2 regions of the Cytobacillus gottheilii genome follow, and region 2 is predicted to be linked to the other one. Evidence: a T-box and tRNA genes for the amino acid it is inferred to sense, from the RefSeq annotation. Region 2 holds a T-box; the other holds one or more tRNA genes.
The links. The T-box of region 2 lies ahead of glyQ (glycine--tRNA ligase subunit alpha). A T-box ahead of a tRNA ligase gene usually reads a tRNA of that ligase, here a tRNA-Gly.

Region 1 (4,431 bases), 1.8 Mb from region 2:
ACCGTCCTTTTTCATGCGGTAAAGCTTGTCCTGATCTTTACTGTTAGAGTAATAGAAATAATTTCCCATCTCTTGCACGGATTGAAGCTCTTGAAAGTAAGCATATTTGGTGCTTGCCGCTGATGGATATTGCTTTTCATTCCAGACATGATCTTTTCTCAATGTCTTAGCGTCTACAAGAAAATATTTATAGCTAACTTGATCAGCCTGATTTGGGACAGGATCATTCCAAGTGGCGTCAACATAATAATAGTGATGATCTACTTTTACCATATTCCAAGCATGTGGACCGCCGTTAGCTGTTCCTGCAATATATTCGTTCTCAATACCAGCGCGATCTAATAGCAGCTGCATCGTTTTAGCGTAGCCTTCACAAACGGCAATTCCATCAACCATTAAACCATACGGTGTATACGAGCTTTCAGGAACTGTTCCATTCTGATAGTTTGTCCAGTCATAAGCTGTATTTAAAACAATATAATCGTGAATCGCTTTTACTTTATCAAAATCTGAATCCTTCGGTTGGATTGTCTCTTTTAATATGGATTTAATCAGCTTTTCTTGTTTGCTGACCATCGTTTTGATTTGGGAAACAGGGTATTTGTAGCTGATTTTAATCTTACCGTTTGAATAAATCAGTGTATTTTTGTGCTGAAAATAAAAGATTTCAGGATGATCTGCTAACACGTCATTGATGACTTCACCAACTTCTTTGTATGAAAAAGATTGAGAAGGAAATGTAGCAGTTGTTTGATAGCTTTTAAAGGAATCCAGCAGATTCTGGTAGGTTTCTTGATAAGCTGAATCCTTCTTTTCGGCTGCAAGAGCAGAGGAGCTGATCATTGTGAGGAACAGAAATGCAAAACATACGGAATACAAGGTCTTTTTGACCATGGTCAATCTCTCCTTTACGATTAGTTTCTAAATAGAAAATAATTACGGTAACCCAGCTGTCATAGCTTGCGCCTTAGACCTGTGGCTTTGCGTCTCAATCTTTCAATTGATTTGCCGTTATGAGTATTATAGTCTATTATTATTAGTAATTAAAGGAGTATTAGGTTAAAAATACTAGTCTAATAGAAGTGTTTATGTAAAACTTTTATGAAATGTTGTGGGTTTATTAAGATTTTATTAAACATTTGTTAAAGAAAAATGAAAAACCTGTTGACGATAGAGGATAAATATACTAGAATAATAAAAGTAGTCAGCAGGATTATTCGACAAAATTCGATAGATTTTGCAGGTTCTAATTTGAGATTGAAAACATACTATTTTATTATATTGCGGTTGTAGTTTAGTGGTAAAACCTCAGCCACGAGCATAGCATCCATGAAACATCTGCGAGTTGCCTCGACGCATTAGCTTCTCGAATGAGCTGGCAGAGAAAGAGGCATGACATTTCGTGAGATTAAAATTATTTTAAAAAGATTCATTATAATGCGGGTGTAGTTTAGTGGTAAAACCTCAGCCACGAGCATAGCATCCTTGAAACATCTGCGAGTTGCCTCGACGCATTAGCTTCTCGAATGAGCTGGCAGAGAAAGAGGCATGACATTTCGTGAGATTAAAATTATTTTAAAAAGATTCATTATAATGCGGGTGTAGTTTAGTGGTAAAACCTCAGCCTTCCAAGCTGATGATGAGGGTTCGATTCCCTTCACCCGCTCCATACATAACCAACGCAGTGTTCCGTTTCTTTAAGAACGAAATGTTGCGTTTTTTCATGTTTTAAAAAGTGTTTTCATTGAATGTGTGAAAAGGGTCCATTTAGGAGATATGTGCTCAGAAGCTAAGGAAATGTGCTGTTTAACGAAAGTTATCCGCCGTCAGAAAATTTTATCCGCCGTTAAAAAAATTTATCCGCCAAAAACCATCTTTTATCCGCCAAACGCAAAAACACACCGCCTATCCCGTCGCTCAGCACAAAAAAACGCCCGCCTGCTCAGCAGCAGACGGAACGCACTCCATAATATTAATCAATTATGCGGACCTCACCAGTACCCCCATGCACTTGAAGGAACATATCCTTCAAAGAAACAGTCATTTCTTCCGCTTCTTCAACTGTAATAGATGGGCGATGAAAGACAATTTGCAGCGCATTGACGGTTTCTTCTGTGACAGCCGTTCTTTCTGAATCCACGAACGGGCTGCCAAATGGACCGGCTTCATCTGCTGCGACAAGTAATCGGTGGACAGAGTTTTCCCGACCGTTTAAACCGATATAGGATTCATTCTCCTCACCAAGTCGAATTTGGACTGGACCAGAAAGCTTGTCTGCATCATAAATTCCGATCGGCACTTGATATTTTAACGAAAAGAAATTATTCAAATCAATCGCACTATGAACAGATTGCAGATAATTTTGCTTTATTACTCGTCTGTAAAGTGCTTCGGCGGAATGCCGATAACGGTTAGGATCCTTTCCGCAAGCTTTAAATATCTGACGCCATTCCTGAATTGCTTCGATCTCGGTGACTTTTTTATCCTCATAATCGAAATAAAGCGACTCCTGAAATAATTGCAAGCGGCCTTTTACCATTTGCGGAGATTTGCCAACTTGAATATCATGGTATGTAATCACGCCGATTTTAAAATGAGGGAATAATGTGCTCAATTCAGGTGAAATGTTAATTTCCAATGTTTCCACCTCCAAAATAGATTAGAAATAGTTTATCATAAGAATAATGATTTTTTCATTAAAAGGTAAGTGAGTTGGTGTACTGCATGAAAGTAGAAGAATTGAAACAAGATATTATACAATACAGCCAGTCAATCGGGATTGATAAAATCGGCTTTACAACAGCCGATACCTTTACTGGTTTAAAAAATATATTAATGAAGCAAATTGAACTGAATTATCAATCCGGCTTTGAAGAGCCTGACCTGGATAAAAGAGTTACGCCTGCATTGCTTTTGGATCAACCCCAATCGATTATTTCAATCGCTCTTGCCTATCCTTCTAAAATGAGGGAGCGGGTTGCTGGGAAAAAAGGGGAAAGAAGGGGTATTTTCTGCCGGGCGTCTTGGGGAGAAGATTATCATCATATCTTACGGAATCGTCTGCAGCAGCTGCAGGACTATATCGCTGAAAAAGTGCCGGATGCCCGATTTAAATTTATGGTGGATACGGGTGAGCTTGTTGATCGAGCGGTTGCTGAAAGAGCGGGAATCGGCTGGACTGGAAAGAATTGTTCCATCATTACACCAGAATTCGGTTCCTATGTATATTTAGGAGAAATCATTACGAACATTCCGTTTGCACCGGATAAGCCGATTGAGGATCGCTGCGGTACGTGCACGAAATGTATGGATGCCTGTCCGACTGGGGCCTTGGTGAACCCCGGTCAGCTTAATGCTCAGCGCTGCATTGCTTTTTTAACACAAACAAAAGGCTTTATGCCGGATGAATTTCGGGAAGAATTGGGCAATCGCATCTATGGCTGTGATACATGCCAAACCGTTTGTCCTGAAAATAAAGGCAAAGATTTTCATTTCCATCCTGAAATGGAGCCTAATTCAGAAGACGTAAAGCCGCTGTTAAAGCCTATTTTAAAAATGAGCAACAAGGAGTTTAAGCAAAGATTTGGGCGCATGTCGGGCTCGTGGCGCGGAAAGAAACCAATTCAGCGTAATGCCATACTTGCTCTTGCCCATTTTAAAGATGAAACAGCTGTTGATGATCTGAGTGACTTGATGTTTACAGATCCCCGTCCAGTTATTCGCGGCACGAGTGCGTGGGCTTTAGGAAAGATTGGCGGAGAAAAGGCGAAGCAGGAATTAGAAAAGGCTCTAACAACCGAGCAGGATCCAGAAGCCTTGGAGGAAATCCAAAAAGGACTTTCTTTTTTATAAAGATTTCTTTGAAAGTGTCTAGCTCCTAAGATCATGGAGCTGCAGGCTTTTAAATATTTTAATTGAGATGAGAGGCATGTCCTCTCATTTTTTTATTGTGAAAATGACTTTTCCTTCATAAGTATAAATAGAAGGGAGAGATGCACAGTGAGAGACCAATTACAGAAACATTTAGAGAATATGGTTGGGTTATATGTATCATCTGAAAGGCTCTCTAATTCAGCGGATTTAAAAGTTGAACGTAAGCTAGGCGGCCTGCAGCGCAGGAATGCTGAAATCGTTAAAGCGAAAGCAACAGGGGCGATTATAAAAAAAGAACAAGGAGAAAATGAAACAGAGCTCGTGCATTATCGTGCTCATTTCCAATACTTAATTAAACAAAAATCCTCCTTATATATAGAAGAAGAGATGGAAGAGCGGGAGGCTGAGTTTTATAAAGGTGTGCTTGTTGATGATAAAGAGATTGAGCCGGATTATGAAATGCCAAGCATGCTAAATGAACTTCAGGAAAGCGGAGAAGCTGATGTAAGGCTGAAATTTCATTATGATCGTTTGAAGGCCGTTCAATATGCTGAAACA
Region 2 (4,431 bases):
GTAGAAGAGCTGTTGCCTGGCGCATTTTCACCGGAGGATTTACATGAATAACGAACAAAAGCATAAATCAGGGTTTATTTCCATTATTGGCAGACCAAATGTCGGAAAGTCGACTTTCCTGAACAGAGTTATTGGTCAAAAGATTGCCATTATGAGCGATAAACCACAGACAACAAGAAATAAAGTGCAGGGAGTTTTAACAACGGCGGATGCCCAGTTTATCTTTATCGATACACCGGGTATTCATAAACCAAAGCATAAATTGGGAGACTTCATGATGAAGGTGGCCCAGAATACGCTAAAAGGCGTAGATGTTGTGTTTTTTATGGTAAATGCCGAAGAAGGTTTTGGAAAAGGCGAAGAGTTTATTATCGAAAAATTCCAATCCGTTAAAACACCTATTTTTCTTGTGATCAATAAGATTGACCAAATTCACCCTGACCAGCTCTTATCGGTAATAGAGTCATACAAAGAAAAGTATGATTTTAAAGAAATTGTGCCGATTTCAGCTTTAGAAGGAAATAACGTTGAAACTCTTCTAGAGCAGCTGAAGGAATATATGCCAGAAGGTCCGCAATACTATCCTGCAGATCAGGTTACCGATCATCCAGAGCATTTTATTGTTTCTGAGTTGATTAGGGAAAAAGCTCTTCATCTGACACGTGAAGAAATTCCTCATTCGCTTGCAGTGGTGATCGACAAAATGAAAAAGAAAGATGACAAGGACATTGTTCATGTGATGGCTACCATCATTGTTGAGCGTGATTCGCAAAAAGGTATTGTCATCGGCAAGCAAGGGAAAATGCTGAAGGAGATCGGACAGCGGGCACGATTAGATATTGAAAATCTGCTCGGATCTAAGGTGTTCCTGGAGCTTTGGGTTAAGGTGCAAAAGGATTGGCGCAATAAGATGACACAGCTGCGCGACTTCGGTTTTAGAGAAGACGAATACTAATTCTCTTATCTACATTATTAACGTTATTCATGTTCAATTAACGATTTTAATTTACAAATTTTTCGTCTTATGATTTTCAAAAGACAGGCTATGATAAGGTTAAGGAATCATAATTGCATTGCTAGTTAAATACGGAAAGGTGGGGTTATCGATGATGGAATTTACCTGGAAGGTTTTCTCGCAAACAGGTAATATTGACACATATCTTCTTTTTAAGGAATTGCAAAAGGAAACAAATGATATACCCGGAAATCAGGACGAAGAGCTAGCAGAGGTTGATTTTCCCATCTCATAGGATTGTCTAAATATAGGGATGGTGACGAATATGCTTGAAAAATGTGAAGGCATAGTCATTAGAACAGCGAATTATGGAGAAAGCAATAAAATCGTTACCTTATATACGCGCGAATGGGGAAAGGTTGGGATGATGGCACGCGGAGCGAAAAAGCCGAATAGCAGGCTCTCCGCCGTCACCCAGCCTTTTACATATGGATATTTTCTTATGCAAAGAGGAAGCGGGCTGGGCACGATGCAGCAAGGAGAAATGATTTCCTCGATGCGATCGATTAAGGAAGATATTTTCCTTACGGCTTATGCTGCATACATTGTAGAACTCTTAGATAGAAGTGTTGAAGATCGAAAGCCAAATCCATTCTTATTTGAGCTATTATTTCAATCGCTGAATCTGATTAATGAAGGCTATGATCCCGACATTATTATGAATATTTTTGAGATGAAAATGCTGAATACACTCGGTTTATATCCGGTATTAAATCAGTGTACGGTTTGCGGAAGCACCGATGGGCATTTCTCTTTTTCCATTCGGGAGGGCGGTCTTATCTGCCATCGCTGCCTTGAAAAGGATCCATACCATTACAAACTATCCCCGGCAGCAGTCCGATTGTTACGGCTGTTTTATTATTTTGATTTATCGAGACTCGGAGATATATCAGTTAAAGAAGAAACAAAGGCAGAGCTGAAGAAAATCATTACAGCCTATTATGATGAAAACTCTGGCTTAAATTTAAAATCAAAAAAGTTTTTGAATCAAATGGAGAAATTCGATGGCTTCTTAAAGTAATATTTGACTTTAAAAATGATTTTCGCTATGATTCAAATATTAATAGTTGCGATGACGAAGAGGAGTACTTAATCCAGTCTATAAAAGCGAACCTAGGGTGGTGTGAGCTAGGTGATAGAAGGATTAAGGAAGGGCACTTTACGAGCGACATGAACGTTGAAAGAGGCTGAAGCTTTTGCTTTGGCAAATAGGGTGGAACCGCGGGTTAACTCTCGTCCCTATGCCGTATTTAGGCATAGGGACGGGAGTTTTTTAGTTTTTTGACGATTAAGTCCCTGTTGTCTAACATCAATTTTATAAAAAGGGTGAGATGTGAGATGAATATTCAGAACATGATTCTGACATTGCAAAAGCATTGGTCAGAGCAAGGCTGCATTCTAATGCAGGCTTATGATGTGGAAAAAGGAGCGGGCACAATGAGTCCGTATACATTTTTAAGGGCAATTGGACCTGAGCCTTGGAATGTAGCTTATGTGGAGCCTTCCCGCCGTCCGGCAGATGGACGTTACGGAGAAAATCCTAACCGTCTTTATCAGCATCATCAATTTCAGGTGATTATGAAGCCTTCTCCAGATAATATTCAGGAGCTGTATCTTGATTCACTTAAGGCATTAGGAATCGACCCGCTTAAGCATGATATTCGTTTTGTTGAAGATAACTGGGAAAATCCATCTCTTGGATGTGCTGGATTAGGCTGGGAAGTTTGGCTTGATGGCATGGAGATTACCCAATTTACGTATTTCCAGCAGGTGGGCGGACTTGAATGTAAGCCCGTATCTGTGGAAATTACCTATGGAATTGAGCGTTTAGCTTCTTATATTCAAGATAAAGAAGATGTATTTGATTTGGAATGGACAAATGGCTTTACTGTAAGAGATATCTTCCTGCAGCCGGAATACGAGCATTCTAAATATACGTTTGAAACAAGCGACCCTGATATGCTGTTTAACTTATTTAATATTTATGAGAAAGAGGCACATCGTCAAATGGATGAAGGTCTCGTGCACCCAGCTTATGATTATGTCCTGAAATGCTCACATGTGTTCAATTTATTAGACGCAAGAGGCTCCATTTCCGTCACAGAAAGAACGGGATATATTGGCCGCTGCCGTAACTTGGCAAGAAAAATAGCGAAAACATTCTATGAAGAGCGTGAAAAGTTAGGATTCCCAATCCTGCAAGCAAAGGAGGAAAATTAAGATGTCTAAAAAAGATCTCCTTTTAGAAATTGGTCTTGAAGAAATGCCCGCAAGATTTGTTACAAATTCAATGAATCAGCTTTCTGATAAAATTCAAGCTTGGATGATGGAAAAAAAGATTGATTTTGATCATGTTACTGCTTTTTCAACACCGCGCCGTCTTGCTGTAATGGTGGAAGGCATCAGTGAAGCACAAGAGGATGTACATGAGGAAGCGAAGGGGCCAGCTAAAAAAATCGCACAAGACGAAAATGGCGAGTGGACGAAGGCTGCCATTGGATTTTGCAGAGGGCAAGGAGCAACAGTCGAAGATATTTTCTATAAAGAAATTAATGGTGTTGAGTATGTTCATGTGAAAAAGTTTATTCAAGGCCAGCAAACGAGTTCGCTTTTACCTGAGCTGCAGCATGTTATTACGTCCTTGTCTTTTCCTAAAAATATGCGCTGGGCAGATGAAGAGCTTAAATATATCCGTCCGATAAAATGGATCATCGCATTATTTGGATCTGAAATCATTCCATTTTCAATTGCAGGTGTACAGACATCCAATTGGACAATGGGTCACCGCTTCCTGGGTGAAAGCATGGAAATTACAAGCCCGGATGCCTATGAAAAAACATTAATGTCTCAGTATGTGCTTGTTAATTCGGATGAACGAAAAGAAGGCATACGCAACCAGCTAAAACAACTTGAGGAAGAGCATGGCTGGGTCATTCCAGTCGATGGAGATCTACTTGAAGAAGTTACTAACCTGGTTGAATATCCAACTGCTCTTTTTGGAAAGTTTGAGGAAGAGTTTTTGCAGATTCCACAGGAAGTTCTTATTACATCGATGAAAGAACATCAGCGTTATTTTCCTGTTAAATCAAAAGATGGAGATCTCCTTCCATTCTTTGTTACAGTGAGAAATGGCGGGCATGAGCATCTTGAAAATGTTGCAAAAGGAAATGAAAAAGTATTAAGAGCAAGACTGTCTGATGCAGCGTTCTTTTACAATGAAGATCAAAAAACAGCGATCAGCGATTCGCTTAAAAAGCTGGAATCCATTGTGTACCATGAGGAAATTGGTACGTTATCACAAAAAACAGCAAGAGTGCGCAAGTTAACGAACAAGCTGGCAGGGTTATTATCCTTTAATGAAAATGAAACTGTACAGGCAGATCGTGCAGCGGAGATTGCGAAATTTGACCTTGTGA

Region 1: it has a tRNA-Gly gene. The T-box ahead of glyQ (glycine--tRNA ligase subunit alpha) is inferred to sense a tRNA for this amino acid. The anticodon was not compared.

Annotation. Positions count from the first base shown of each region.
Region 1 is NZ_CP071709.1:1,294,013-1,298,443, forward strand. Features, by position in the region: gene J1899_RS06390 (DUF5050 domain-containing protein) at 1-894, opposite strand, end outside; cyclic di-GMP riboswitch class I at 938-1,020, opposite strand; tRNA gene J1899_RS06395 (tRNA-Gly) at 1,596-1,669, shown strand; gene J1899_RS06400 (B3/B4 domain-containing protein) at 1,973-2,638, opposite strand; gene queG (tRNA epoxyqueuosine(34) reductase QueG) at 2,725-3,852, shown strand; gene J1899_RS06410 (amidase domain-containing protein) at 4,000-4,431, shown strand, end outside.
Region 2 is NZ_CP071709.1:3,087,936-3,092,366, reverse strand. Features, by position in the region: gene J1899_RS15355 (cytidine deaminase) at 1-51, shown strand, start outside; gene era (GTPase Era) at 44-955, shown strand; gene J1899_RS15345 (YqzL family protein) at 1,107-1,250, shown strand; gene recO (DNA repair protein RecO) at 1,281-2,036, shown strand; T-box leader at 2,079-2,259, shown strand; gene glyQ (glycine--tRNA ligase subunit alpha) at 2,354-3,235, shown strand; gene glyS (glycine--tRNA ligase subunit beta) at 3,237-4,431, shown strand, end outside.